DNA from 4 places in the Stutzerimonas sp. FeSN7 genome. Region 1 is predicted to be linked to each of the others. Evidence: predicted binding sites of a transcription regulator. Region 1 holds the regulator's gene; each other region holds the start of a gene.
The links. Region 1 encodes FliA, which starts transcription of late flagellar genes. Its sites were predicted from a motif close to CTAAAGTTTNNNNNNNNNNNGCCGNTAA; they were not measured.
Positions count from the first base shown of each region.

Region 2: the regulator FliA is predicted to act here: its motif matches at 5,666-5,693, upstream of P5703_RS08905 (methyl-accepting chemotaxis protein).
Region 3: the regulator FliA is predicted to act here: its motif matches at 1,985-2,012, upstream of P5703_RS11990 (flagellin).
Region 4: the regulator FliA is predicted to act here: its motif matches at 5,746-5,773, upstream of P5703_RS13310 (methyl-accepting chemotaxis protein).

Region 1 covers NZ_JARPMN010000001.1:1,526,122-1,533,505, reverse strand. The annotation lists gene P5703_RS07160 (flagellar motor protein) at 1-477, opposite strand, end outside; gene P5703_RS07155 (protein-glutamate methylesterase/protein-glutamine glutaminase) at 477-1,595, opposite strand; gene P5703_RS07150 (chemotaxis protein CheA) at 1,646-3,862, opposite strand; gene P5703_RS07145 (protein phosphatase CheZ) at 3,874-4,668, opposite strand; gene P5703_RS07140 (chemotaxis response regulator CheY) at 4,692-5,066, opposite strand; gene fliA (RNA polymerase sigma factor FliA) at 5,141-5,866, opposite strand; gene fleN (flagellar synthesis regulator FleN) at 5,884-6,711, opposite strand; gene flhF (flagellar biosynthesis GTPase FlhF) at 6,803-7,384, opposite strand, start outside.
Region 2 covers NZ_JARPMN010000001.1:1,898,361-1,905,744, forward strand. The annotation lists gene P5703_RS08875 (sensor domain-containing diguanylate cyclase) at 1-606, shown strand, start outside; gene P5703_RS08880 (DNA topoisomerase IB) at 625-1,722, opposite strand; gene P5703_RS08885 (hypothetical protein) at 1,779-1,988, opposite strand; gene P5703_RS08890 (DUF421 domain-containing protein) at 2,047-2,739, opposite strand; gene P5703_RS08895 (hypothetical protein) at 2,833-3,114, opposite strand; gene P5703_RS08900 (hypothetical protein) at 3,257-3,526, opposite strand; gene P5703_RS08905 (methyl-accepting chemotaxis protein) at 3,927-5,561, opposite strand; gene P5703_RS08910 (undecaprenyl-diphosphate phosphatase) at 5,821-6,651, shown strand; gene P5703_RS08915 (ABC-F family ATPase) at 6,714-7,384, opposite strand, start outside.
Region 3 covers NZ_JARPMN010000001.1:2,552,424-2,559,807, reverse strand. The annotation lists gene ligA (NAD-dependent DNA ligase LigA) at 1-1,825, shown strand, start outside; gene P5703_RS11990 (flagellin) at 2,227-3,396, shown strand; gene P5703_RS11985 (flagellar protein FlaG) at 3,511-3,804, shown strand; gene fliD (flagellar filament capping protein FliD) at 3,870-5,300, shown strand; gene fliS (flagellar export chaperone FliS) at 5,598-5,984, shown strand; gene P5703_RS11970 (flagellar protein FliT) at 6,047-6,340, shown strand; gene ppnP (pyrimidine/purine nucleoside phosphorylase) at 6,484-6,765, opposite strand; gene P5703_RS11960 (DMT family protein) at 6,843-7,184, opposite strand; gene P5703_RS11955 (YkgJ family cysteine cluster protein) at 7,314-7,384, shown strand, end outside.
Region 4 covers NZ_JARPMN010000001.1:2,843,071-2,850,454, forward strand. The annotation lists gene glpD (glycerol-3-phosphate dehydrogenase) at 1-1,018, shown strand, start outside; gene P5703_RS13290 (Na/Pi symporter) at 1,207-2,367, shown strand; gene P5703_RS13295 (hypothetical protein) at 2,389-2,616, shown strand; gene P5703_RS13300 (PstS family phosphate ABC transporter substrate-binding protein) at 2,638-3,609, shown strand; gene P5703_RS13305 (peptidylprolyl isomerase) at 3,709-3,990, shown strand; gene P5703_RS13310 (methyl-accepting chemotaxis protein) at 4,078-5,673, opposite strand; gene P5703_RS13315 (SpoIIAA family protein) at 5,971-6,339, shown strand; gene P5703_RS13320 (DUF3597 domain-containing protein) at 6,420-6,881, shown strand; gene P5703_RS13325 (HPF/RaiA family ribosome-associated protein) at 6,924-7,337, opposite strand.

The DNA.
Region 1 (7,384 bases):
GATGATTCCGATGGTCGGCGAGTAGCCGCCCATGCTCTCGTAGACCTTGGCGGCGCGCAGGTCGCGGCCCTCCTGGGTATAGAGATCAACCTCGAGAATGCTGCGGATCACCTCCGGCTCGGCGCCGTCGACCAGCAGTTGCAGGCCTTTGCGCGCGTACGGATCGGGCTCGGTCTCGGCGACGGGCTCGAGGCCGAGCAGCCCCTCCTTGCGTGCCGTGTTGCTCCAGGTGGTCACCATGAGAATGCCGCGCGCCAGATCGATGCGCGGCGGAAAGAAGATCCAGCGGCCGATGCTCATCGCCCGCATGAACACCGCGATCGGCGTCTGCAGCAACACCGCGCCCAGCGTACCGCCCAGCACGATCAATGCTGCCGGTCCGTTGAGCAACGCCGAGATATGGCCGCCCTCGAGAAAGTTGCCCCCGACGATGGCGACGAACGCAAGCAACAGCCCGATAAGGCTGAGTACGTCCATCAGATGCAGGCCTCGGCCAGATTGCGGCCGATGTCATCCAGACCGTACACGGCGTCGCTGAGGTTGGCCTTCACCACCGCCATCGGCATGCCGTAGATCACGCAGCTGGCTTCATCCTGCGCCCACACCTGGCTGCCGCTCTGCTTGAGCAGACGCGCGCCTTCACGGCCATCGGCGCCCATGCCGGTCAGCACCACCGCCAGCACCTTGTCGTGGAACGACTTGGCCGCCGAGCCGAAGGTCACGTCGACACAGGGCTTGTAGTTCAGGCGATCATCGCCGGGCAGGATGCGCACGGCGCCGCGCCCATCGATCATCATCTGTTTGCCGCCGGGTGCCAGCAATGCGAGCCCTGGGCGCAGCACATCGCCGTCCTCGGCCTCCTTGACGCGAATACGGCAGAGCTTGTCCAGGCGATCGGCGAAGGCCTTGGTGAAAGCCGCCGGCATGTGCTGGATCAGCACGATCGGCGCGGGAAAGTTGGCCGGCAGCTGGGTCAGCACACGCTGCAGCGCCACAGGGCCACCGGTGGAAGTACCGATCGCCACCAGCTTGTAGGCCTTGCGCTTGGGCGCGGGAGAGCGGCTGGCCGCAGGCGCAGGTGTTGCCGCTGCGCTGCCCGCACGAGGCGCAGTCGAAGCGGGCAGCGCCGAAGCCGTGCCACGCGGTGAAGTCGAAGGCGTAGCAACGCTCGAAGAGCAGAAGGTGCTGTAGCGACGGTTACTGCGCGAGACGGTATGCACCTTTTCGCACAGCAGCTGCTTGACCTTGTCCGGGTTGCGCGAGATGTCCTCGAAGTTCTTCGGCAGATAGTCCACCGCGCCGGCATCCAGCGCATCGAGGGTGACCCGCGCGCCTTCGTGCGTCAGCGAGGAAAACATCAGCACCGGCGTGGGACAGCGCTGCATGATCTGCCGGACCGCGGTGATGCCGTCCATCATCGGCATCTCGTAATCCATGGTGATGACGTCCGGCTTCAGCGCCAGCACCTGATCGATCGCCTCGCGCCCGTTGGTGGCGGTGCCGACGACCTGGATATTGGGATCAGAGGAAAGGATTTCCGAGACACGCCGGCGAAAGAAACCGGAATCGTCGACGACCAGGACCTTGACTGCCATACATCACTCCTAGCGACAGCGCCGCACACAGGCGGCGCTGCCTGACCGAATCAAACCCTGCGCGCGTACCGCTTGAGCATGCTGGGCACATCGAGAATCAGAGCGATGCGGCCATCGCCGGTGATGGTCGCGCCGGACATGCCGGGCGTACCCTGCAGCATCTTGCCCAGTGGCTTGATAACCACCTCTTCCTGGCCGACCAGCTGATCGACGACGAAGCCGATGCTCTGGTTGCCGACGCTGAGAATCACCACGTGACCTTCGCGCTGCTCTTCCTGAGCGGCGTCATGGACCAGCCAGCGCTTGAGGTAGAACAACGGCAGCGCCTTGTCGCGCACGATCACCACTTCCTGACCGTCGACGACGTTGGTACGCGACAGGTCCAGGTGGAAGATCTCGTTGACGTTGACCAGCGGGAAGGCGAACGCCTGGTTGCCAAGCATCACCATCAGCGTCGGCATGATTGCCAGGGTCAGCGGCACCTTGATCACCACCTTCGAGCCCTGGCCCTTGGTGGAGAACACGTTGACCGTACCGTTGAGCTGGGAAATCTTGGTCTTGACCACGTCCATGCCGACGCCGCGGCCGGACACGTCGGAAATCTCGGTCTTGGTCGAAAAGCCCGGCGCGAAGATCAGGTTGTAGCACTCCAGATCGCTCAGGCGGTCTGCGGCATCCTTCTCCAGCATGCCCTTTTCCACAGCCTTGGCACGCAGGATGTTGGCATCCATACCCTTGCCGTCATCACTGATGACCAGCAGGATATGGTCGCCTTCCTGCTCGGCGGACAGCACCACTCGACCGGTACGCGGCTTGCCGGCGGCCTCGCGCTCCTCCGGCATCTCGATACCGTGGTCGACGGCGTTGCGCACCAGGTGCACCAGCGGATCGGCCAGGGCCTCGACCAGGTTCTTGTCCAGGTCGGTTTCCTCGCCCACCAGCTCCAGGTTGATCTCTTTCTTCAGGCTGCGCGCCAGATCGCGAACCAGTCGCGGGAAGCGACCGAAGACTTTCTTGATCGGCTGCATGCGGGTCTTCATCACCGCGCTCTGCAGGTCGGCGGTGACCACGTCGAGGTTGGAAACGGCCTTGGCCATCGCCTCGTCGCCGCTATTGGAACCCAGGCGCACCAGGCGGTTACGGACCAGCACCAGTTCGCCGACCATGTTCATGATCTCGTCGAGGCGCGCGGTATCGACACGCACGGTAGTCTCGACTTCGGCCGGAGCCTTGTCCGCCGCGGCCGGTGCCGGAGCGGCCGCCTTGCTCGCTGCCGCGGCCGGCTTGGCTGGCGCAGCGGCACGTGCGGGCTCCGCCTTGGGTGCCGCCTTTGCCGGGGCTGCCGCAACGGGCTCGGCCGGGGACGCATCGGCGACCGCCGGCTCGAACTTGCCCTTGCCGTGCAGCTGATCGAGCAGCGCTTCGAACTCGTCGTCGGTTATTTCGTCGCCGGACGCCGCGGGCGCACTGTCCTTGGCGGACTCGGCGCCGGCCGCTTCGGCCGACGAGCCGACTGGCTCGAACTTGCCCTTGCCGTGCAGCTGGTCGAGAAGCGCTTCGAATTCCTCATCGGTGATTTCATCACCGGTCTTTGCAGCGGCTGCATCCGGCGCAACAGGTACCGCAGGCGCTGCGGCGCTGGCCGGTGCCGAGAACTGGCCCTTGCCATGCAACTGATCGAGCAGCGACTCGAATTCGTCGTCGGTGATCTCGTCGGTAACGGGGCCGTGTTCGGCCTCGCTCGCAGCCGTCTCGCTCGCAGCCGGCTGGATCGCGTCGAGCAACTGCTCGAACTCGCTATCGGCGCCAGCGGGCTCGGCCTCAGGCTCGGCGACCACCTGCGGGGCAGCCGGAACGACTGGCGCCGCATCGGCGGAAGCGGGCTCGGCGAGGCGCGCAAGCGCAGCCAGCAGCTCGGGTGAGGCTGGCGTCGGTTCGACGCGTTCGCGGACCTGACTGAACATTTCGTTCACGGCGTCCAGCGCCTGCAGAACGACATCCATCAGTTCGGAATCGACGCGACGCTCACCCTTGCGCAGGATGTCGAAGACGTTTTCGGCGATATGGCAGCACTCCACCAGCTCATGAAGCTGAAGGAAGCCTGCACCGCCCTTGACCGTGTGGAACCCGCGAAAAATCGCATTGAGCAACGCCATGTCATCGGGGCTGCTTTCCAGCTCCACGAGTTGCTCGGACAATAGTTCGAGAATCTCGCCGGCCTCTACCAGGAAGTCCTGGAGGATTTCTTCATCGGCGTCGAAGCTCATATTCACTTCCCCTAAAAGCCCAGGCTTGAAAGCAGATCATCGACATCGTCCTGGCCGGAAACGACGTCTTCACGCATATCGGCATGCATCTGCGGACCTTCACCGTTGGAAGGCATTTTTTCTTGTTTTTTCTTCTCTTGCTCGGCGCGCATGGCATCGCGGTCGTGCTGGATGCCGGCAACGCGGTCCACCTGCCCCGCCATGAGGACGAGATTGAGCAGGTTGCTTTCAAGCTCGGTGATCAGTCGGGTCACCCGCTTGATCACCTGGCCGGTTAGATCCTGGAAGTCCTGGGCCAGCATGATCTCGCTGAGATTCTGCGAAAGCTGGCTGCCATCGTTCATGCTGCGCTGCAGGTACTGGTCGATGCGCTTGACCAGATCGCGGAACTGCTCGGCATTCATGTCACGGCGCATGAAGCGCTGCCAATCGGCCGTCAGGCTCTGGGCCTCGTAGCTGACATAGTTCACCAGCGGGGCCGATTCCTCGACCAGGTCCATGGTGCGATTGGCGGCTTTCTCGGTCATTTCCACCACGTAGGACAGACGGTCGGTGGCATCGGTGATCGGTGACGGGTCGCCGCCCGTGGCGCAGGTATCCATCTCAAGCTTGACGATGGCGTTGTGCAGCTCGCGCGTGAGCTTGCCCACTTCCTGATAGAGCCCGTTGTTGCGCACCTGATTGAGCTCGTTGAACATCTGCGTCGCTTCATCGAAGCGGCCTTGCTGCAGGCTTTCAATCAGGCGGGGTGCGTTGGCCTTCAGAGTCGCTTCGAACTCTGCCAGGCTTTGGTCTGCTTGCGTCATAGTGCCCTCGCGGCGTTACTGCTTCAGCCGTTGACGCGCTCGAAGATCTTCTCGATCTTTTCCTTGAGCACCTGGGCGGTGAAGGGTTTGACCACATAGCCATTGACCCCGGCCTGGGCCGCTTCGATGATCTGATCGCGCTTCGCCTCGGCGGTCACCATCAGTACCGGCAGATGCTTGAGGCGCTCGTCCGCGCGCACTGTGCGCAGCAGATCGATACCGCTCATGCCCGGCATGTTCCAGTCGGTGACCAGGAAATCGAAGCTGCCGCTTTTCAGCATCGGCAGTGCGGTGGTGCCGTCGTCCGCCTCGGCGGTGTTGGTGAACCCCAGATCACGCAAGAGGTTCTTGATGATTCGTCTCATCGTCGAGAAGTCATCGACGATGAGGATTTTCATGTTCTTGTCCAAGTCGACCTCCGTAAGTCCCAAAATGCCTCAGCAAACCGAGCACGTCATACCGCAAACAATTGTCAATTGGCGCGCCATTCGCCGAGGCGTGCACGCAAGCGCGCAGCACACTGGCTATGCAACTGGCTCACACGCGACTCGCTGACTCCCAGCACCTGACCAATTTCCTTCAAGTTCAACTCTTCGTCGTAATACAGCGACAGCACCAGCTTCTCGCGTTCGGGCAGATTGCCGATGGCATCGGCCAGCGCCTGCTGGAAACGCTCGTCCTCCAGATCGCGAAACGGTTCCGGATGGGTGCTGCTCGCGTCTTCCTGCAGTTCGCCGTGCTCGCCTTCCTGCAGCAGATCGTCAAAGCTGAAGAGGCGGCTGCCCAGCGTGTCGCCGAGAATGGCGTAATACTCGTCGAGGCTAAGCTTAAGTTCGGCCGCAACCTCGTGATCTTTAGCGTCACGCCCGGTTTTCGCCTCGATGGCGCGGATCGCCTCGCTGACCATGCGCGAGTTGCGGTGCACCGAGCGCGGCGCCCAGTCCCCCTTGCGAACTTCGTCGAGCATGGTGCCGCGGATGCGGATACCGGCGTAGGTTTCGAAACTGGCACCTTTGCCGGCGTCGTATTTCTTCGCTGCTTCCAGCAGTCCGATCATTCCAGCCTGGATCAGATCGTCCACCTGCACACTGGCAGGCAGGCGCGCCAACAGGTGGTAAGCGATTCGCTTGACCAACGGGGCGTACTGATCGATCAGGCGGTACTGCGCATCCTTTGCCTGAGCCTTGCTGTAATACATAGCGGATCCGGCACCTGTCATTCGTGGCTGGGTGAAGCGGGGCTGATGAGGCGCTCTACGAAGAATTCGAGATGGCCCCGCGGTGTCGCCGGCAGCGGCCAGGTATCGACCTTCTGCGCGATCGCCTTGAAGGCTAGTGCACATTTCGAGCGCGGATACGCTTCATAGACCGCACGCTGTTTCTGTACCGCCTTGCGCACGGCCTCGTCGTAAGGCACGGCGCCGACGTACTGCAATGCGACATCGAGAAACCGTTCGGTAACCTTGGTCAGTTTGGCGAACAGGTTGCGACCTTCTTGCGGCGCATGGGCCATGTTGGCCAGCACGCGGAAGCGGCTGATGCCGTAGTCACGATTGAGCAGCTTGATCAGCGCATAGGCGTCAGTGATCGATGTCGGCTCGTCGGTGACCACCAGCAGCACCTCCTGCGCGGCGCGCACGAAGCTGACCACCGAGTCGCCGATACCGGCCGCGGTGTCGATGATCAGCACGTCGATCTCGTCGCCCATCTCGCTGAATGCCTGGATCAGCCCTGCGTGCTGCAGGGACGACAGTTGCACCATGCTCTGGGTACCGGACGCTGCCGGCACGATGCGAATGCCACCTGGTCCCTGGATGAGCACGTCACGCAGATCGCACTCGCCGGCGATTACATCGGCCAGGGTGCGCTTGCTGGTCAGACCCAGCAGCACGTCGACGTTGGCCAAGCCGAGGTCGGCGTCGAGCAGCACCACGCGCCGACCGAGATCGGCCAGGGCCAGCGCCAGATTGACCGACACGTTGGTCTTGCCGACGCCACCCTTGCCGCCGGTCACCGCAATCACCTGTACGGGATGCATACCCATGTTCACACGCCTATACCTTGCTGGGGCCTTTCGGCCGGCGATGCGCACGCAGGGCACGCATCTGATTCATTCTGGTACCGCTGTCGCCACATCATCCAGCCCGCCGTGACGAACCGTTGTACAACCCGGCGAACATATCGGCCATGGTTTCCTCGCTCGGTTCCTCGCCGGATTGCAAACTCACCGCACGGCTCACCAGCTGATGGCTACGCGGCAGATGCAGGTCGTCCGGAATGCGCGGGCCGTCCGCGAGGTAGGCTATCGGCAAGTGCTGGCTGATTGTGAGCCCGAGCACATCACCGAGGCTGCCCGCCTCATCCAACTTGGTCAGAATACAGCCAGCCAGGCCGCAACGACGATAGTTGTGCCATGCCGCCTTGAGCACCTGGCTCTGGCTGGTTGCCGCCAGCACCAGGTAATTCTTCGATTTGACACCCTTGTCCGAAAGCGCCTGCAGCTGCATGCGCAGCGTCGGATCGCTGGCGGGCAGGCCGGCAGTGTCGATCAGGATCACCCGCTTGCGCGCCAGCGAAGCCAGCGACTTGCTCAGGGGCTCGCTCGGATCGAGTTGCAGCACCGGTACGTCGAGGATGCGGCCAAGCGTCTTGAGCTGCTCCTGGGCGCCGATGCGGTAGTTGTCCATGCTCGCCAGAGCGATGCTCTGCGCGCCGTA
Region 2 (7,384 bases), 370 kb from region 1:
AAGGGCATCAATGGCAGCATCGACCAGGTGTGCCTGATCATCTATGACGTCACCGATGTCGCGGTCAACCGCCGCCAGTTGCAGGCGGCAAACGCCGAACTGCAGCGTCTGTCCAGCACCGATCGCCTGACAGGTCTGTACAACCGCGGGCACTGGGAAGAAATGCTGCGCCTGGACTACGCCCGTCATCGCCGCTACGACAGCCAGGCCGCGCTGGTCATGTTCGATATCGACCATTTCAAGTCGATCAACGATACCTACGGGCATCAGGTCGGCGACGCGGTGATTCAGCAGGTCGCGGAGCTGATCCGCGAGAACCTGCGCGATTCCGATGTGGCGGGCCGTTATGGCGGTGAAGAGTTCGTCGTGCTATTGCCGGACACCGACAAGCAGGGTGCGCTGACCTTCGCAGAGCGACTGCGGCATGCGGTGGAGAGCCATGAGGTGCAGCATGAGCAGCATCGCATTCGCTTCACCATCAGCCTCGGCGTGGCCGACCTCAGCGTGCCCAGCAGCAGCCATGCACAGCTGATCGAGTGGGCGGACTCCGCGCTCTATGCCTCCAAGGCGGCAGGGCGCAATCGCGTCACCCTGCACCAGCACTGACCGCGTCGAAGCTGACGCTCAATCGGCCGCTTTGCGCAGAAAGGCAAGCAGGGCGACTTCCTCGGCGCTCAGCCATTTGCGCTTGCGCGCTGCCCGTAGCTTGACCAGCTCCCCATCGCTGAAGGCTTGCAGAATCGCCGGATGGATATAGCACTGGCGACAGACCGCCGGGGTATTGCCCAGCTGGCTCGCGACCTGCTTGACGGTTTCCACCAGGTTCTGTCGCGTGACGCTTGCCGAGGATGCGTCGAGCTTGCGCAACCGTTCCAGCGCCAACGCGCTGCCGGCCCAGGTCCGATAGTCCTTGGCGGTGAAATCGCGGCCGGTCATTTCCCGTAAATAGAGATTCACGTCGTTGGAGCTGACCGCACGGCGTTGGCCATCCTCATCCAGATACTGGAACAACTGCTGGCCCGGTAGCTCCATGCAGCGGCGCATGAGCCTGGCCAGGCGCCGGTCGCGCAGCGTCACCTCGTGCTCCACGCCACTCTTGCCGCGGAAATGGAAGCGGACCGCGGTGCTGCTAACGTTCACATGGCGCGTGCGCAGTGTGGTCAGACCGTAGGACCGGTTGTCCCTGGCGTAGCGGGAATTGCCGATGCGAATCAGGGTCGATTCGAGCAACGTGACCACCAGCGCCATGACCTTGTCGCGCGGCATGCCGGGCAGGGCCAGGTGCTTTTCCAGATCGCGGCGCAGCTTGGGCAGGGCTTCGCCGAACTCCAGCATGCGCTCGTACTTGTCGCTGTCGCGGATTTCCCGCCAGCGCGGATGGTAACGATACTGCTTGCGTCCGCGGGCATCGCGTCCCGTGGCCTGGAGATGCCCTTGCGGGTCGGGGCAGATCCAGACGTCCCGATAGGCCGGGGGGATCGCCAGTTTGTTGATCCGGCGAATCTCTTCTTCGTCACGGATGCGCTCGCCGCTCGGAGCGAAATAGGCGAACTTTCCACGCAGCTGTCGGCGGCGGATGCCTGGCTGCGCATCGTCCACATAATGCAGGTCGGGTGGCAGGGTAGGGCAAAGCAGCGTGCCGGTGTCGGCGGTTTCGTCCAGCGGGACGGGGCGGGTGCCCTCGGCCAGGGGTGGCGGTTCCGTCGCAGTGTCGTGGCGCATGGATGGCGGGTCCCCGCTAGGCCTCGCCAGGGAGCTGGCGAGGCGATGGAATGGGCTCAGTTGTCCTTTTCTGTACTGTTGCGCATCAACAGGCGAATTGCCGCGACAAGTTCGTCGACGGCCTCGCGATAGAGTTCGGGCTTCGCTTCGGTCTCCGCCTGGTCGGCGTGCTTGCGCGCGGTTTCGAGGTGATCGTTGATCGATGAGTAGTCGCCAAGCATGGTCTGCTCCTGCTGTTGATCGGGAAGGTAGCCGGCGTCGCGCATGGACGCGAACCGCCTCTATCAACTGACCGGCAGGAGCACTGGCGGTTCGTACCGTGCATCAGCGCGAGCGGTGGGTGGAAAGCGCCTTCGACCAGGTCGGATTGGAGCACCGCGGGCATCGCAGCGCTTGCTGGCTTTCCAGCGCCTGCGGAAAGCCGCAGCGGTTGCAGGCATACATGCCCGATGCCGGGATCTGCCGGAAGACCGGTCGGTACTCGGGCGGTAAAACCGAGAGCCCGGGGCGTACCGCTTCCGGCTCATGAAAGAACAGGCTCACGTTGCCGTCGTTTTCGAGTATGCCGAGTCTGACCTGGCCGAGATGCTCCACGCCCTGCTGGCGCAGCTCCATGAAGAACTCGTCCGCCGAGATGTTCATGCTGTCGAGGCTGCGCAGTTCGTAGATTCCGTCGCGAATGATGGTGACGGGTTTTCCTTCCAGCCACACGCCGAACCGCGGGCTGCGGCTCATCAGAAACACGGTCAGGCGGTACAGCGCCAGCAGCGTGGCAAATACGGCCGCAACCGGCAGCAGCGGAACATCGTCGTAAAAGGAGACGTCTCCCGCCGCCGAGCCGAGGGTCAGGATGATCACCAGCTCGAACACCGACAGCTGCCGAATGCCTCGGCGTCCGCTCACCTTGAGGAAGACGAAAACCGCGATAAAGGCAAGCAGCGCCCGTAGCGCCACTTCCGCAACGAACATCAGCGGAAACTCATGCAGAAGCATGCGCTGCAGATCAAAGGGGGTCATCTGGGATCGTCCTTCCGAGAAGCCGGCGCATGGCCGGCAGGCATTGCATTCGACCTCTTCTGAAACGTCAGCGTCGACGAATGCAGGCCGCAGTCACTCCGCCGGTGCTACCTCGAATTCCAGATCGATGCCATCGCCACTGCCATCTCCGACCACCGAACCGACGGCGGGCTTGCGTGTGACCTTGCGCCCTTCGTAGGCCTCGCTCAGATGGCGCTGAGCGATCTCGCTGATGTGATCGATCAGCCCGGGCATCTGGACGTCGCGCGGGACAATGAAGTGCAGCTTGACCGCTTGGGCGCCGGAGCCCTGAGGCAGGTCGGCGAGCCCGCAGCTCTGCCACTGATCGTTCACGTACGCTTCTGCACCTTTCATGGTTTTCTCCTGTTTCGCTCGTTGGTGTTGAGACCGCCAAACGGGCGAATGGGTCAGTCGCGAACGGTGCGTGCCGCCAAGCGCTGGGCATGAAAAAAGGCCTGGAGCGTTGGCTGCAGGCCTTGATTCGTGCCGCCCATCGTTATTCAGGCATGTGCCAGGGCGAGAAATGAGCACCGTCGCGGCTCAGCTGCGCGCGGGTCTTTTCCAGGGTTTCGCCCAGTTTCACCGGGTCGGTGAATACGCTGCTGGACATCTTGCAGCGGCCGAGCAGTCGGGCTTCGTCGCGATCGACGACGGTGATGCTGACTTCACCGTTACCTTCGGGCAGCGTCCAGGCGACGCACTGGAAAGGCTTGAACGCACGGTCGGTGATCAAAAGGGCTTCGTTGATACGCAGCGGGGTGTGCATGGGGCATGTCTCTCTGTGTGATACCCAAAATACCTGCAGCCAAGCTCGTTGGCGTTGGCCTTACATTGCAGTTGATGTACCCAGAGGACTGGCGAGTCACATGCGAGTTCGAAAAAATTTGAAGGCCTTTGCAATTAGCCAAAGGTATAAGGCTGGCGGTTCTCCGGCAGTCGTTCGGTAAGCGGACTTAAGTCGCTGTAAATACGGGAAAAACCATTTTCGGCAGAACGAATGCGGTTGTTTTCGCCAGGTCACGGAAAAATCCGGCTGCGACAACCTGTCGCGAATGGCGCGGTCGTTCAGTTGGTGTGTTTCGGCCTCACCATGGTGCCGAGAGGAGGGGGTGTGCCAGAGGATGGTGCCGTGCGGCTCGCCCACGCTGGGCGAGCCGCAGAGGCGGTCAGACGCGGAACTGGCTCAGCAGGCGATTCAGCTGACCGGCGAGTTCGCCGAGTCGCTTGCCGGCTTCGCTGGACTGCTCGGCGGCCAAGGTGCTTTCCTGCGCGAGTCCGGCGGCCTGGGTCACGTTCTGGTTGATGTCTTCCACCACGTGGGACTGCTGCAGCGTTGCGCTGGCAATGGAGGCGTTCAGGCCGGAAAGGTTGCGCAGCGCCTGGGCGATCTCACCGAGACTTTCGCCGGCCTGACTGGCCTGCTCGACGGTGAGCTGGGAGGCGCGATTGCTTTCCATGATGACGTTCACCGCGGCGCCGGAGTTCTTCTGCAGGCGTTCGATCATGCTGTGAATCTCGGCAGTCGACTGCTGGGTGCGCTGTGCCAGCAGGCGGACCTCGTCGGCCACCACGGCGAAGCCACGGCCTTGTTCGCCGGCACGGGCAGCCTCGATCGCGGCGTTGAGTGCGAGCAGGTTGGTCTGCTCGGCGATAGAGCCGATCACCTCGAGCACCGAACCGATCTTGGTGGTTTCGTCGGCCAGCGACTGGATCACATCCACCGCCTGGCCGATGGTTGCCGACAGCGCGTCGATCTGCTGCAGGCTCGTTTCGATGTTGCGTTGTCCCTGGCCAGCCTGGTTTTCCGCGCTGCCCACTTCGGTGGACGCGTGTTCGGCATTCTTCGCCACTTCCTGCACCGCGTAAGTGACTTCGTTGACCGCGGTGGCGACCTGTTCCATCTGCAGCATCTGCTGCTGACTTTGCTCATGGGCCTGGCTGGACAGTTCACTCAGCGCGCGTGACGACTGGTCCAGCGCGCCGGAAGTCTCGAACAGCTGGCCGACGACGGTGCGCAGCTTCTGGGTGAAGCGATTGAAGTCGCGCCCCAGGGTGGTCAGCTCATCGTTGCCGGAGACGTCCAGCGTGCGGGTCAGGTCGGCTTCGCCGCTGGCAATATTGGCCATGGCCGCCATGGTATGGCGCAGCGGTCGGACGATGCTGCGAATCAGGATGGCGACCAGAACCGCCATGATTGCCGAGATCAGCAGGCCGATCAGCGAGAAGCGCGTCAGGTAGTTCCAGAATTCCTGCTCGACGTCGTCCACATAGATGCCGGAACCGATGATCCAGCCCCAGGGTTTGAACAGCTGCACGTAGGAGATCTTCGGAACCGGGTTCTCTTCACCGGGCTTGGCCCACATGTAGTCCACCAGTCCGGCGCCGTCACGCCGGGCAATGGCGACCATCTCGTTGAACAGCTCCTTGCCTTCCGGGTCCTTGATCTTCGACAGATCCTGACCGTCGAGCTTCGGCTGCATCGGATGCATGATCATCTTCGGGCCGAGATCGTTGATCCAGAAGTAGTCCTGGCCGTCGTAGCGGAGCAGGCGAATCTGCTCGATGGCGGCCTGCTGAGCGTCGGCCGTGGTCATGGCTCCGCTGGTTTCGAGCTTGTGGTAGTGCTCGAACACACCGGCGGCTGCTTCCACGACGTTGCGGGTCGCTTCCTGCTTGCCGCGGTACAGGTCGGAGCGGACTTGCTGAATCATCAGCATGCCGAGAATGAACAGCATGACCACGGCGACCACGGGGATCAGCCAGAGGCGCTTGCTGATGGGGACATTGCGCAGCAGATTCATGAATAGGCTCCTGAGGTTTCTTTCTTATCGTTGTATCTGACGGGTCGGTGCTAGCGCATCGCTCCGACCTCTCATAGCGGTCGTGCCGCGGCACTCTGAGTAGCTTTTCGGCCGCGCGTGGCTAAAAATGAGCCCCCTTTTGTCGTCCGTCGAGGAATTTAATTCTCCCGGACGAGTCAGAACAGCCGGCCAGATGGCTTTCTGACATATACCTTGGTTGCATTGAGTCGCGATGGACTGCATCGCTGTAGGGGAATAGATGGATCTTTGGGTTGCGATTCAGGCGCTGATCTTGGGTGTCGTCGAGGGGATTACCGAATTTCTTCCGGTCTCCAGCACCGGTCACCAGATCATCGTGGCGGATCTGATCGGCTTCGGCGGCGAACGCGCGCTGGCCTTCAATATCATCATCCAGCTGGGCGCGATCCTCGCGGTGATCTGGGAATATCGGCGCAAGATCATCGACGTGGTGGTCGGCCTGCCCAAGGAGCGTCAGGCACAGAAGTTCACCGTCAACCTGCTGATTGCCTTCATGCCGGCCGTGGTGCTCGGCGTGGCCTTTGCCGATCTGATTCACGAATACCTGTTCAACCCGATCACCGTGGCCGCCGCGCTGGTCATCGGCGGCATCGTCATGCTCTGGGCCGAGCGTCGTGATCACGCGATCCGCGCCGAGACAGTCGATGACATGACCTGGACGCTGGCCTTGAAGGTCGGTTTCGCTCAGTGTCTGGCGCTGGTGCCGGGCACCTCGCGGTCGGGCTCGACCATCATCGGCGGGCTGCTGTTCGGCCTGTCGCGCAAGGCCGCCACCGAGTTCTCGTTCTTTCTGGCAATGCCCACCATGGTCGGTGCTGCGGTCTACTCCGGCTACAAGTACCGCGATCTGTTCCAGCCGGGTGACTTTGCCGTGTTCGCCATCGGCTTCGTCACTTCGTTCATCTTCGCCATGCTGGCCGTGCGGGCACTGCTGAAATTCATCGGCAACCACAGCTATGCCGCGTTTGCCTGGTACCGGATCGGTTTCGGGTTGCTGATCCTGGCGACCTGGCAGCTGGGCATGATCGACTGGAGCACGGCCGTCGGCTAGAGCGTCAAAGAAATGAAAAGCCCCGCTAGTGCGGGGCTTTTTATTGGGGGCCGATTCGACGGTCAGACCTGTACGCCCTGGCTGCGCAGGTAGTCGTCGTAGCTGCCGCTGAAATCGGTGACGCCGTTCTCCGACAGTTCGATGATGCGTGTGGCCAGGGAGCTGACGAATTCGCGGTCATGGCTGACGAAGATCAGCGTGCCCGGATAGTTCTCCAGCGCCAGGTTCAGCGCCTCGATGGATTCCATGTCCAGGTGGTTGGTCGGTTCGTCCATCACCAGCACGTTGGGCTTCTTCAGGATCAGCTTGCCGAACAGCATGCGGCCCTGTTCACCACCGGAAATGACCTTGACCGATTTGTTGATCTCGTCGTTGGAGAACAGCATGCGGCCAAGGGTGCCGCGTACCAGCTGTTCGCCGCCCTGGGTCCACTGGCCCATCCAGTCGAAGAGGGTGACGTCGTCCTCGAAGTCCTCGGCGTGGTCCTGGGCGAAATAGCCCACGTCGGCACTTTCGGTCCATTTCACTTCACCGGACATGGGTGGCAATTCACCGACCAGAGTGCGCAGCAGGGTGGTCTTGCCGATGCCGTTCGGACCGATGATGGCCACGCGCTCGCCGGCTTCGACCTGCAGATTCAGGTTCCGGAACAGCGGCGTGCCGTCATAGCCCTGGCTGACGCGCTCCAGCGTGACCGCCTGGCGATGCAGCTTCTTGTACTGCTCGAAACGGA
Region 3 (7,384 bases), 1.0 Mb from region 1:
CGGCGAAATCTACATGCCCAAGGCCGGCTTCGAAGCGCTCAATGCGCGACAGCTGGAAAGCGGCGGCAAGCCCTTCGCCAATCCCCGTAACGCCGCAGCCGGCAGCCTGCGCCAGCTGGATTCGAAGATCACCGCCAGCCGGCCGCTGGAACTGTGCGCTTACGGTGTTGGACGCAGTGATGGTGAGCTGCCAAATACGCACATCGGAATTCTCGAAGCGCTGAAAGGCTGGGGTCTGCCGATCAGTCGCGAACTGAAGCTGGCCAAGGGCGTTGCCGAATGCCGCGCCTATTACGACGCCATCGGTGCAAAGCGCGACGCGCTGCCTTACGAAATCGACGGTGTGGTGTTCAAGGTCAATGCCGTCGAGCAGCAGCGCGAACTGGGCTTCCGTGCACGCGAACCGCGCTGGGCCATCGCCCACAAGTTTCCCGCGCGGGAAGAGATCACCGAGCTGCTCGACGTGGAGTTCCAAGTCGGTCGTACTGGCGCCATCACCCCGGTCGCCCGGCTCAAGCCCGTGCAGGTTGCAGGCGTCACGGTGTCCAACGCAACCCTGCACAACATGGACGAAGTTGCACGTCTGGGCGTGATGATCGGCGATACGGTAATCGTGCGCCGCGCCGGTGACGTCATTCCGCAGATTCTCGGCGTGATCGCCGAGCGTCGCCCCACCGATGCCCGCGCTGTGCATGTGCCAGAGCAATGCCCGGTGTGCGGCTCTGCCGTAGAGCGCACCCAGCTGATCAAGCGCAGCAAGGGGCGTGAATCCGTCAGCGAAGGTTCGATCTACCGCTGCGTGGGGCGCCTGGCCTGTCAGGCGCAGCTGAAGCAGGCGATCATTCATTTCGTTTCGCGCCGCGCCATGGATATCGACGGGCTGGGCGACAAGATCGTCGAACAACTGGTCGACCGCGGCTTGGTCAGTTCGCCAGCGGATCTGTACTGCCTGACCTACGAGCAGATCATCGAGCTGGAAGGGTTCGCCGATATCTCCACGCGCAATCTGCTCAACGCCATCGACGCCAGCCGCAGGCCGACCCTCGCGCGTTTCATCTTCGCCCTGGGCATTCCCGATGTCGGTGAAGAAACCGCCAAGTTGCTGGCCCGTGCGTTGGGCTCCCTGGAGCGCATTGGTAGGGCGCTGCCGGATGTGCTGGTCTACCTGCCGGAAATCGGCCTTGAAGTGGCCCACGAAATCCATAGCTTCTTCGAAGATGAGCACAACCGCACGGTCATCGCTCAGCTGCGCGAACGCGGTGTGGAACTGCAGGAGGAGGGCGAGCTGCATCCCGAATTCGCCGCCTGCGCCACCCTGGCTGGCCTGATCGATAAACTGAACATCCCCTTTATCGCCAGCACCGGCGCAAAACGCCTGGCGGATCGCTTCGGCAGTCTGGAAGCCATCATCGCCGCCGACTGGCTCGACCTGCGCCAAGTCGAACGCCTCACCGAAAAGGCCGCCCGCTCGCTGCGCGAATACTTCGGCAACCCCGCAAACGCCAACCGCGCCCGCCTTATCGAAGCGCAACTGCGCGAGTTCGGCATGCACTGGCAGAGCGAACGCAAGCAAGCCGCAGGCCTGCCACTCGCCGGCCAGACCTGGGTCCTTACCGGCACCCTCGAAACCATGAGCCGCGACCAAGGCAAAGCCCGCCTCGAAGCTCTTGGCGCCAAGGTTGCGGGTTCCGTATCGGCCAAAACCAGCTGCGTGGTTGCGGGGCCGGGCGCCGGCTCGAAACTGACCAAGGCCAATGAGCTGGGGCTGGAGGTGCTGGATGAGGAGGCATTTCTGCAGCGGCTGGCGCAGCTGGAAGGCTTTTGACCGAGACCCGATAACCATCACCTGTTATGTCCCATCTGCTTGATGGCATAACCGCATTTGACTACTGCACCCGCCCCCGGTAGGAGCGGGCCATGCCCGCGAAAACACCCGCATCCCTACAGCTGCCCAGCCGTCCTCTTGCACGTGCGCGGCGCGCAATTAAAGTTTCCCGCCCCCTGTCCGAAAACCTGTGCAGGCAGGCTCGCTTATTTCGTGAGCAGGCCGGCGTCGTACAGGTTGTTTCCGGGGCGTGCAATATTATTTTCAACCGCCTCCTAAAGCTCACCGAAACGGCGCCGATAAGCTAATCGAATGCGAACTCGATGGGTGCCTGGGCAAAGCCGGACCCGGAGTCGCAAGCTCAGGCAAACCAAAGTAACCAGCGCCCTTGGAGGCTCATCATGGCTCTTACTGTCAATACCAACATTGCTTCGCTGAATACTCAGCGCAACCTCAGCAACTCTTCCAATGCTCTCAGCACCTCCATGCAGCGCCTGTCTACTGGTAGCCGCATCAACAGTGCTAAAGATGACGCAGCCGGTCTGCAGATTTCCAACCGTCTGACCAGCCAGATCAATGGCCTTAATGTTGCGGTTCGTAACGCCAACGACGGCATTTCCCTGGCGCAGACCGCTGAAGGTGCTCTGCAGCAGTCGACCAATATTTTGCAGCGTATGCGCGACCTTTCTCTGCAGGCCGCAAACGGCAGTAATAATCTGGATGACCGTACCTCGATCCAGAAGGAAATTACCGCCTTGGTTAGCGAGATGGATCGTATTAGCGAGACCACCACCTTCGGTGGACGCAAATTGCTTGATGGCAGTTTCGCTACTCAGTCATTCCAAATAGGCGCGAATGCTAATGAAACCATTAGCGTCTCTATCGAAAAGATGGACACGGCCACATTGGAGGGGACAGTTACCACTCCCGCCACTACAGCCAAAACCGTGGGTGCATTTACTGGGCCTACCGGCGGAACAGGGACACTTTCCGTCACATACGATGGCGGAACCGCAATCGATGTAACACTTGCCGACGGTGATGATATCGATGCCGCTATCACTAAGCTCAATGCAGACGCCGGCGTTAGTGCAGTGGCGACGGCATCCAAAGATGCTGATGGCAATCTGGTTCTCGAGGCCAAAGAGGCTGGTAAAACCATGACGATTGCGGCAAGCGGTGGAAACGGAACTGCCTACACCTCCGACACGGCTAAAACTGTGGTTGGCGCGCCCGCAGAAGCGGAAGTTAAAACGGTTGCATCGATCAACGTAGCCGATGAAACCGGTGCTGGTGCCCAAGCGGCTATTCAAATTATCGATGGTGCCATCAAGCAGATTGACTCCCAGCGTGCTGACCTTGGTGCGGTGCAGAATCGCTTCGATAACACCATCGCGAACCTACAGAACATCGGTGAAAACGCTTCTGCAGCCCGCGGCCGTATCCAGGATACCGACTTCGCCGCTGAAACCGCCAACCTGAGCAAAAACCAGATCCTGCAACAGGCTGGTACCGCGATTCTGGCCCAGGCCAAGCAGCTGCCGCAGGCAGTTCTCAGTCTGCTCCAGTAAGCCTAGAGTAATGAATGGGGTGGTTTGCCGCCCCATTTGTCCATTGAGAGGTGAACCATGGACGTCGCAAGAATTGCGCTCAATTCCCTTGCGTCATCCTCTGGCAACACTGCGATGCCCAGCTCCCGTTCGGAGGCTGGGCTTTCGGCCTTGGGCGCAGAGAATGAAGCCGGCAAGGCCGAGCAGAAACCGGATGTTGGCGAGGCGGTAGAGCGGATTCGCACGCAGATGCAGGCGTTGCAGCGTAACCTCAACTTCAGCGTGGACGATTCCACCGGCGAAGTGGTGGTGCAGGTGCTCGATGGCGAATCAGGCAAGGTAGTACGGCAGATTCCTTCCGAGGATCTCCTGCGGCTGGCCGAGCGCCTGGATGAAATGCGCAGTCTATTGTTCGAGGCTACTGCCTGACGGCACGGTTCTTGTTTGCTTTTTTGCAGTGATGCGTGATGTGGTTAATTTGACGAGGTGAGGCTATGGCAGGCGTAACAGGTATTGGTTCGGGCATCGACATCGACAGCATCGTAAAGAGAATGGTCGCTGCCGAGCGTGCGCCCAAAGAGTCGCAGCTCGCCAACCTCGAAAAGAAGACCACTACGCAGATCACTGCAGTTGGCGCGCTGAAAAGCGCGATCAGTGATTTTCAAACTGCCCTTCGCGGCTTGAACAAGCCGGAGCTGTTTCAGGCACGTTCAGCAACGTCGAGCAAGTCGGACCTGGTAGGTGTTACCGCTGGCACAACGGCCGGCGCGGGGAGCTATCAGGTTGAGGTTAAGGAGCTTGCAACCAGCAGTAAGGTTGCATTGGCTGCCGTGAAAAGTACGGCAGAAGCACCCGCGCGCTTTGGAAGTGGCTCACTGGAGATAAAGCTCGGCAATGAGGGCTCGTTCTCCATTACGGTCGATGAAAGCAACAATACATTGGCTGGCATACGCGACGCCATCAACAAGCAGGGCGCTGAAAAAGGCGTAACGGCAACCATCGTTACCGACGATCAGGGCGCTCGCCTGGTGCTGAGCAGCAGTAAGACGGGGGCGGATAAGGACATCACTGTTGGAGCCTCGCCGTCCGGGGTAGCAGGTGAAGGCCAGCAAAGCCTGAGTGTTCTGGCGTTCGATGGCGTGGAGCCAGATGATGACGCTGGGCCTCGCATCCTGGCCCAGGCTCAAAGTTCGGTTATTACCGTAGACGGGCTCACAGTCACCAGCGAAACCAATAAGGTCGAGGGCGCCATTGAGGGCGTCACGCTCGATCTAAAAGCCAAGACAGCCAAAGATGAGCCGCTGACCATCAACGTCGCGGAAGACAAAGCGGGCGTTAAAAAGCAGATCCAGTCTTTTGTCGATAGCTACAACAAGCTGATCGGCGTGATCAATGAGCAGACGAAAGTTACCAGCGTGGGTGATGGCAAGGCGCCGGTCACCGGTGCTCTGGTGGGTGATGCCACGGCGCGAACCTTGTTGGGGACGATTCGCAGCGAGTTGACCAATGTGCAAGGTGAAGGCGCCCTCCGTGCGCTGGCCGACTTGGGCATTACCACGCAGAAAGATGGCACGCTGAAAATCGACGATGACAAGTTGAGCAAGGTAATGGACAGCAACTTTGCCGAGTTGCCGGCGTTGTTCACGGGTGAAAAAGGCATTGCCACTCGCCTAGACGAGAAGCTGAAGCCCTATACCGAAACGGGCGGTATTCTTGAGCAGCGCAACAAGGTGATGACCGAGACGATTTCGAACATCGACAAGCAGAAGGAAGATCTTAATAGGCGCATGACCTCGCTGCAGGATCGCCTGTTCAAACAGTTCAACGCGATGGACTTGCTGGTGGGTCAGCTCGCCAATACATCCAGCAGCCTGCTTGCTTCTCTGGAAAATCTGCCCTGGGCAGCTAATAACTCCAAGAGGTAAGTTGGGTCACTAGCGGAAATCGCCCACCCAGCACCTAACACTAACTTGTTGTTGGCGGCTCGGGGTGGGTCGTAGCCTTCGTGCATGCCTGTAGCTCCGTTCGCCGCGAGGGCGCGCCTTGTACAGATTGGTTGCTCACTGCTGCTTTCGTGGGAGGCCAGACCTCGGGGTGATGTTGCTGGGCTGAACAGCGTTGCGCCCCTGCAGACAGCCTTTTTGTTTATTCATTTGCTCAAGTCTGGCCGTTCGCTACCGATACCTTGGGCATGTGATTGATGTGACGAGAGGCTCATCCAAATGTACGCAATGGCAGCAATGAAGCAGTACCAGCAGGTCGGGGTTCAGGCTCAGGTAGGCGAGGCCGATCCGCATCGCTTGATTCAGATGCTGATGCAGGGCGGTCTGGATCGTATTGCGCAGGCCAAGGGCGCCATGGAGCGTGAAGCCTATGCCGAGAAGGGCGTGCTCATTGGCAAGGCGATCAACATCATCGGCGGGCTGCGTGACGCGCTGGATAAGGACGTCGGTGGAGAGTTGGCAGACAACCTTGACCGCCTTTATGAATACATGACGATGTGCCTGTTCGAGGCCAGCCGGCATAACAATATCGACAAGCTGAACGAAGTAGGCAGGCTGCTGGGCGAGATAAAACTCGCCTGGGATCAGATTGCCCCGAAGGGTTGATCTATCATGTACCCAGTTCATCATATAGCGCGTTCAGCGACGCTGATCGATCTGGAGAATATATGAGTTCAAAAGCACGCCTTTTCGCCGACTTCACTGAGCGGTTGCGTAATGCGCTAGCAAACGGGGATTGGGAAGGGATCGCCGCTCTGGACGATGACTGCAGCGCTCTGATTGCGACTTTACAGGATGAAGATGCAGCGGACGCTGAGCTGCGTGAAGCGATCGAGGCGATGGCCGAGGTATACGCCAAGCTTCAAGCGGCGGGACGCTCGGAGCGCGAACGGCTTGCGCAGGAACTCACCAAGTTGAGCCAGGGCAAACAGGTGACACAGGCCTATAAGCCGTTGGGCTGATGGTGGGGCATCAGCTGTTCTGCGTTTGGTGATGTTCAGTCGGTGAGTGAGCTGCGACGCTCAAGCCTCAAAAGTCCCTTACGGAAGGTGGATGGCGCAACGTCCATCCACCTGGCTAGCGCCTCAGGCAGTGTTCGTTCGCCTTAGCGATACTCGCAAAGATAAGCCGTATCCACCTTGACCTTCAGCTGAAACTTGCTGTTCGCCGGCACGGTGAACCGGCTGCCGCTGGCGAAGGTTTCCCAGGCGTCGCTACTCGGCAGTTTCACGTCCAGGCTGCCGGCAACTACGTGCATGACTTCCAGTTGGGCGGTGCCGAACTCGTATTCACCTGGCGCCATGACGCCGATCGTGGCCGGGCCTTCAGTCATGTCGAAGGCGATGGATTTGACGGTGCCGTCGAAGTACTCATTGACCTTGAACATTTGGATTCCTTTGCAGGGTCGGGAAAAGGGTCGCCAGTATGCCCAAGCGCCAGGCCTGGCGTCACCTGGCAGAAGTGCTAGCTGCGAAAAATGAAGTAGACCGCTCCGACCATGCAAAGCCCTGCCCATAGATAATCGAGCTTCAATGGCTGCTGCATGTACAGCACGCTGAAGGGCACGAACACCATCAGCGTGATCACCTCCTGCATGATCTTTAGCTGGCCGATCGACAGCTCGGTATAGCCGATGCGGTTAGCCGGCACCATCAGCATGTATTCGAAGAAGGCGATGCCCCAGCTGATCAGTGCGGCGATCAGCCAGGGTTTGCCGTTCAGGCTCTTCAGGTGGCCGTACCAGGCGAAGGTCATGAAGAGGTTGGAGCAGCAGAGTAGGGCGGCGGTTTGCAACCAGACAGGCATGATGGTTGTGGGCTCGAAATGATGACGCGCTAGGGTATTTCCAAGCGTTTTCGCCTGCAATGATGCATCTGGTGCGCGAGCTTCAGCCGGATTATTATCGCGCCCGTTTTTTCACTGAGTGGCAGTTTTATGGATTGTCGCCCTGGTTGCGGTGCATGCTGTATCGCGCCCTCCATTAGCTCCTCGATACCTGGCATGCC
Region 4 (7,384 bases), 1.3 Mb from region 1:
TATCCATACCCGCACGCTGTGCCTGAGCGCCAAACGTGCTGGGGGCATCTGGCACGTGGAGCTGCAGCGCGAGGACGGCAGCCGCTTCTCGCTAAAGGCCAAGGCCCTGGTGAACGCGGCCGGCCCCTGGGTCGCACAGTTCATCGGCGAAAACCTGCAACAGCGATCGCCGTACGGTATCCGCCTGATCCAGGGCAGCCATATCATCGTGCCGCGGCTGTACGAGGGCGAGCAGGCGTACATCATGCAGAACGAGGATCGCCGCATCGTCTTCGCGATCCCCTATCTGGACCGCTACACCATGATCGGCACCACCGACCGCGAGTATCACGGCGATCCGGCCCAGGTGAGCATCACCGAGCAAGAGATCGCCTACGTGCTGGGTGTGGCCAATACGCACTTTCGCAAGCAGCTGGAACCCAGGGACATCGTGCATACCTTCGCAGGCGTTCGCCCCTTGTGCGATGACGAATCTGACAACCCGTCTGCCGTCACCCGTGACTACACCCTATCGCTGGTTGCTGAGGAAAAGCAGGCGCCGCTGCTCTCGGTGTTCGGCGGCAAACTGACCACCTACCGCAAGCTCGCCGAATCGGCGATGGCTCAGCTCAAGCCATTTTTCCCCGGCATGGGCGACAGCTGGACGGCCGATGCCGCGCTGCCCGGCGGCGAAGACATGGGCACGCCCGAAGCACTGGCCGAGGCACTGGTCGCCCATGTGCAAGGGCTGGAACTGCCCCTGGCCAAACGATGGGCCACGCTGTACGGCAATCGCGTCTGGCGGATGCTCGGCGACGCCCGTTCCCTCGATGCCCTGGGTGAAGACCTTGGCCAACAGCTCTATGCGCAGGAGGTCGAGTACCTTTGCCGGGATGAGTGGGCAATGCAGCCGGACGACATTCTCTGGCGACGCACCAAACTCGGCCTGGCCTACAGCGAGCCGGAAAAATCCCGCCTGGCACGCTATCTGGCGGAGCGACCGGTTGCTGAGTCCACCCACAGCAGCGACGCGGCCTGAGCGCAAGAACACGGGCCTGCCTTACGCAGGCTCGTGCTGATCCGGTACTGACCGGTCGCATACGCTCGATCGAGCAGGAAACGGTTCAATCCCAAGGGCACCGTTCACCGTACAGGCCGCTTCGGTCATCAAGCGTTCACACCCATGGCACACCGTCGAGCGACCGACCTGCTCGCGGGAGTTGCCAGATGACGACGAATACCGGCGCCCTAGCCGACCACTCCACACCCGCTACGCGCCAATGGCTGTCGTGGCTGTTGGTCATCACACTGATCTATCTGCTGCTGGCAGCCGTCGGCGCTATCGGAGATGGCTTCAAAGCGGCGGTCGGCGACAACGCCAAGGAACTCTTCGCGTTCGCCACCAACCCCTTTGTCGGCCTGATGATCGGCGTTGCAGCGACCGCACTGATCCAGAGCTCCAGCACCGTAACGTCCATCATTGTCGGGATGGTTGCTGGCGGGCTGCCCATTCCGATCGCGATCCCGTTGATCATGGGCGCCAACATCGGCACGTCCCTCACCAGCACCATCGTCAGCCTCGGCCATGTGCGCAACGGCGTCGAATTTCACCGGGCCTTCGCGGCCGCAACCGTGCATGACGCATTCAATATCACGGCGGTGGCGATCCTCCTGCCGCTCGAACTGCTGTTCCATCCGCTGGCGCAGATGTCCGAAGTTCTGGCCGGCCTTCTGGTCAGCGACAGCACAAGCGTCGACATGAAGAGCGTGAACTTCATGAAGACTCTCCTCACCCCTGCCAGCGACCTGCTCAACGCCAGCGTGGCCTGGCTGCCAAGCCAGGTCTGGTCGGGTGTCGCGCTGATCGTCATCGGGATCGGCCTGATCCTGTTCGTGGTCCAGGCCATCGGCAAGGTGCTGCGCAGGGTCATGGTCGGCCGCGCCAAAGAGATCATGCACACCAGCGTCGGGCGTGGCCCGGTTTCGGGGATCGCCTCGGGAACGCTCATCACGATCCTGGTGCAATCCTCATCGACCACCACCGCGCTGATCGTGCCACTGGCAGGAACCGGTGTCTTTTCGCTCAAACAGGTCTATCCGTTCACCCTCGGCACCAACATCGGAACCTGCGTGACCGCGCTGCTGGCGGCCACCGCCATCTCCGGGCCCACCGCCGAACTGGCGATGCAGATCGCACTGGTACATCTGCTGTTCAACCTGTTCGGAATCGTCCTGATCTACGTACTGCCGTTCCTGCGCGGCGTTCCGCCTGCCATCGCCACGCATCTCGCCGATCTGGCGCAACGCAGCAAGCTGTACGTCGGGGCCTACATCGGCGGTGTGTTCTTCGGCCTGCCTCTGCTGTTGATCGGCGGCAGCCAACTCTGACCTGGTCGGGAGCCCGCACCTATGCAAAGCGAACGTCGTAGCCAGACCGAGAATCGCATCCGCGAACTGCGCGAATCGCTCAATGAGCTCGAAGCGCAGCTCAAGCAGATCGATGCCCAGGAACAACAGGCCCAGCATCGGGAAATCGATCGGCTGGATGACTACATCAATGCGGTAGACACCCGCTTCCACAGCCTGCAGGTGTTCTGGAATTCACTAAAGCACGATTGGCTGAAGGCCAAGCCCTGAGCCAGGCCAAGGAGCGACAGCATGCACGTCAAAACCGGCCCGCTACTGCTGATTAGTCTTTCGCTTGGCCTGCAGCTGGCATCCACACCAGCCGTGAGCGCTGCCGAATCCACCGCCGAAGGGCTGCTCATCGATGGCTCCAGCACCGTTTACCCACTCACCCGCGAAGCGATACGCCGTTTCCAGCGTGCGCAGCCTGGGCATCCGATCGAAGTGGCGTTTTCCGGGACCAGCGCTGGTTTTCGCCGCTTCTGTGCAGGGAAGACGGACATCAACGACGCCTCGCGCAGGATGAACAGCAGCGAGCAGGCACTCTGCGCGCAGAACGGCATCGGCTATCGCGAAGTGCCCCTGGCCATGGACGCGATCACGGTCGTCGTACACCCGAGCAATGATTGGGCGAGCGACATCACCGTCGAAGAGCTGAAGAAACTCTGGACGCCCGCAGCCGAAGACAAGGTCAGGCACTGGAGTCACATCCGTGCCGGCTGGCCCGACCGACCGGTGAAACTGTTCGGCCGAGGTCAGGACTCCGGCACCTACGACGTCTTCACCAGGCAGATCGTCGGCGAGGCGCATCGCAGCCGCCAGGACTATACCGCCAGCGAGAACGAAGAGGAGTTGGCCGCCGGCATCGCTGCCGAGCCGGATGCGCTCGGATTCTTCGGAATCGGCGCCTATCACCGGCACTGGGACGAGCTGAAGCTGCTTGCCATCGACAGTGGCAAGGGCCCGGTCTACCCGACGCTCAAAACCGTCAGCGAGGCGCACTACCAGCCGTTGACCCGCCCGCTTTTCATCTATCTGAGCGAGCGGAGCCTGCAGGAAAAGCCGACCACCCGAGCATTCGTGATGCATTACCTGCAAGGCCTGCCGACCTGGATCCACTTCACCGGTTTCATGCCGCTGCGCGCCGAGCGCTACGCGCAGAGTCTGCAAAGTCTCGAGTCGTTCAACGCAGCGCCGGCGACGGATCCAGCGGGCACTCGGTGAGAACCCTTGAGCCGGTGCACTGCGGGTACGATCACCCGCGACGTTTGACTCGCAGGGCAATTGCGGTAGGCTCGCAGCTTTTCCACAGGAGTACACACCATTGCCCGAGCCACTGCCCGCCACATCCTGGTTTCCACTGAAGCAAAGTGCAACGAGCTGAAAGCTGCCATCGAAGGCGGCGCCGACTTCGCCCAGGTCGCCAAGGAAAACTCCACGTGCCCGTCCAGCCGCCAGGGCGGCGATCTGGGTTCGTTCGGTCCGGGTCAGATGGTCAAGGAATTCGACACCGTGGTGTTCAGCGCGCCGCTGAATGTCGTGCAGGGCCCGGTGAAGACGCAGTTCGGCTATCACCTGCTGGAAGTGACCAGCCGCCAGGACTGATCCACCCCTGTCCCCGCGCGTCCATGCGCGGGGGCACTCGCACCGAGCGGTGCGCTATCCGCCGCACCTCCCCGCCTCACCTTCCTGTCACGCCTGTAGGCGGAAACGCCCCGTCAGCGTCTTGAGCCCATTCATGCTCTGCATGATGGTATTGCCAGATGCCGCGGTATCGTGCGTGACGCTCGCCGCCTGATCAGCCACCTGAGCGATGCGCGTCAGCGACTTGTTCATGTCCTCGGCGACCTGCGACTGCTCCTCGGCAGCCGTGGCGATCTGATTGGTCATGCCACGAATGGTCTGCACCGCACCGACGATCTGGCCCAGCGCATGTTGCGCCGCCTCGATCTGCGTCAGGGTGATGGTGCTGCTCTGGCGCGAGGCATCCATGGCCTGCCCGGCGCGCGAGGCCTGGCTCTGCAGACGCTCGACCAGCACGCCGACCTCCTTGGCCGAACTCTGGGTGCGACTGGCGAGGCTGCGCACCTCGTCGGCAACTACCGCGAAACCGCGGCCCTGCTCACCGGCCCGTGCTGCCTCGATGGCTGCGTTGAGCGCCAGCAGGTTGGTCTGCTCGGCGATGCCGCTGATCACGTTGAGCACCTTGCCGATCTCGTGGCTGTCGAGCACCAGCTGCTGCATCACGTCCGCCAGGCCATCGACATGGCCACTGAGCGTGCGGATGGCGCCGACCGATTCGTTCATCACGGCGCTGCCGGCATTGGTCTCCTGCTCGGCGACGTCAGCGGCATTGGCGGCCTCGACAGTGCTGCGTGCAACTTCCTGGGAGGTGGCGAGCATTTCATTCATGGCAGTAGCGACCTGATCGATCTCCGCCTGCTGGCCTTCCACATTGCGCGCGCTGTCCCCGGCCAGGTTCGCCATGTGCTTGCATTGCCCGTCAGCGTCATCGGCCGCCTGGCGCACGCCGCGGATCATCTCGCCAACCTGACCCAGCAGGCTGTTGTAGGCCAGGGTGATCCTGCCCATCTCGTCATCGGCATGACGCACCTGCAGCGGCGCGGAAAAATCGCCCTGGCTGACCTTCTCCAGGCGCCCGCGCAGCTCGTCGATCTGCAGCATCAGCCAGTTCATGCCGGCGATCCGTCCGAGCACCACCAGCAGCAGGATGCACAGGGTGGAACCCAGCGCGACCCACAGCTGCTGGGAGGCACTGCGATTGGCCTGCGCCGAGATCAGCGACACCACTTCGTTGGAGGCCGCGAGAATATCGTTGGAGTCGCCGGCCAGGGTCTTCAGATCGGCGCTCTGCCCTGCGGCCAGCGCCTGTACGGCGGGACGGTAGCGCTGCCAGATCTGATCGACGCGCTGCAGGTGCGGCTGTGCGCTGGCCAGCTCGACGCGGACGATACCCTGAGCGCTGTCGCCGTTGAGCAGCAGCCGATGGGATTGCTCGAAGCGCTGAATGGTCTTGTCGACATCCGCCGGGCTACCGATGCCCTGCGCAGCGAGCAGCGCCTCTTTCATCATCTTCTGGCTGAGCATGCGCTGCGCGCCGGCCATGTCGATCTGGCTGGCGTCCTTGCTGGACATGAACAGCACCCCGGCGGTCAGCGCCGCGCAAAGGAAGATCAGGCTGTAGGAAAAGAAAAATTGCAGGTTGATGGTACGTAGGCCCAGCCCGCGCAGTACGGACTGGATGACGTTCGCCAAAGTGCTGGTCATGAAGGAATTCCAACTGCAGAAAAGCAGGAAAGAACGCGCCGCCGCCACTCGCTGGCGTCGCAGTTATTCCGTTTCTCGGCCGGCCAGCGAGCAACTTGATACCGTTGGTCCGCCGCCTTGAAAGCCAGGCACCACGCGGCCTGCAGGCACTTTTGCTAACGCACGGATCAACGCCTCGCATGCTGATCCAGGTCAATGGAATCGCCCGCGTTTCGCCTGTTTTTTTGGCTCGATCCCCTCGCAGCGACTATGGTCTGAGGAGATCGCGGCCACCCACAGAACCGAGAGGGACTCGTCATGTTTCAGGTATCGCGCAGAGGCGAAAACCGCATCGATATCGACTTCTCCGGCAAGCTGGACAGCCAGGCCATGCGCGCCGCGCTGGACGACCTGCTGTTCAAGTCCGAAGGCATCAGCCACGGCCGCATGCTCTACCGCATCGGCGACTTCGATCTGCCGACCCTGGGTGCCGTCGGCGTGGAGCTGTCACGCCTGCCCCAGCTGCTGCGCTTCATCCGCCGCTTCGACCGCTGTGCGGTGATCGCCGGCAAGGAGTGGTTGCGCAAGGCCAGCGAAGTCGAGGGCGCATTGATTCCGGGACTGACCATTAAGGCCTTCGACCTGCATCAGGAAGCCGAAGCCCTCGCCTGGCTCGAACACAGCTAACCGAGCGAACCGACCTGTGGAACGAATGGCACGCCGTGGGTTGTTGTCGAACGCAGACACCAACAGCACGGAGAACGGACATGGGACTTTTCGATTCGATCAAGGCGAAGCTCGGCCTGGGCGATGTCTCCAACGAAGCGGAGCGCAAGGCCGACACGCCGCCGGCTGACGCCACCCACTCCAGCGCCGAAGGAATAACACTGAGCGAGCGGCCGTCGACCACGACCAACGCGACACTCGGGCCGGACAGGGATCTGAACCAGCCGACTGCCGCCGCCCGTGGCGTGGACGTGGTGGCGCAGCTGGAAGCGAAGGCGGCGGCTCACCCCGAAACGCTGAACTGGCGCACCTCGATCGTCGACCTGATGAAGTTGCTGGGCCTCGACAGCAGCCTGGAGTCGCGCCGGGAGCTTGCCACCGAGCTGGGCTGCCCGCCCGATCAGATGGCCGATACGGCGCAGATGAACATGTGGCTGCACCGCGCGGTGATGAAGAAGCTGGCCGAGAATGGCGGAAGCATTCCGCCGGAACTGCTGCACTGATGCGCGAAGGGCCTTCCGCAGGGAAGGCCCTTCATCGGGGGCTTATGAATTGCGGACCAGTTCGTCCGCGAGGAAATCTTCCTCCAGTAGCGCGTCACGACCGGCTACGGCACCGTCGATCATCTGCGGCTGGGCGCCGGCGCGCTTGCTGCGCAGCTTGCCGAACTGGTGAGCGAGCGCATTGCTCAGCTTGTCGACCGCGCCGTCGATGGCCAGCTCCAACGATTCAGCCTTGTGGGTAACGGAGATGGGTTGCAGGCCCTTGGGCCGCGCCTCGATCTGGCAGCGCTTGTCATGCGCGCCGGCCTTGTCGCCGTTTTCGTCGTTGAGGTGCACGACGACACGTGTCAGCTCGTCGTCATACCGGTCCAGCTTGCCTGCCACACTGGCACTGACCCAATCAGCCAGACGGGCACTGCCTTCGATGTGGTTATCGCTATGAACCTGGATTTGCATAAGTCGTCCTTACTTCCGCTTATGAACACCACCGTTGCCGGTGGCTT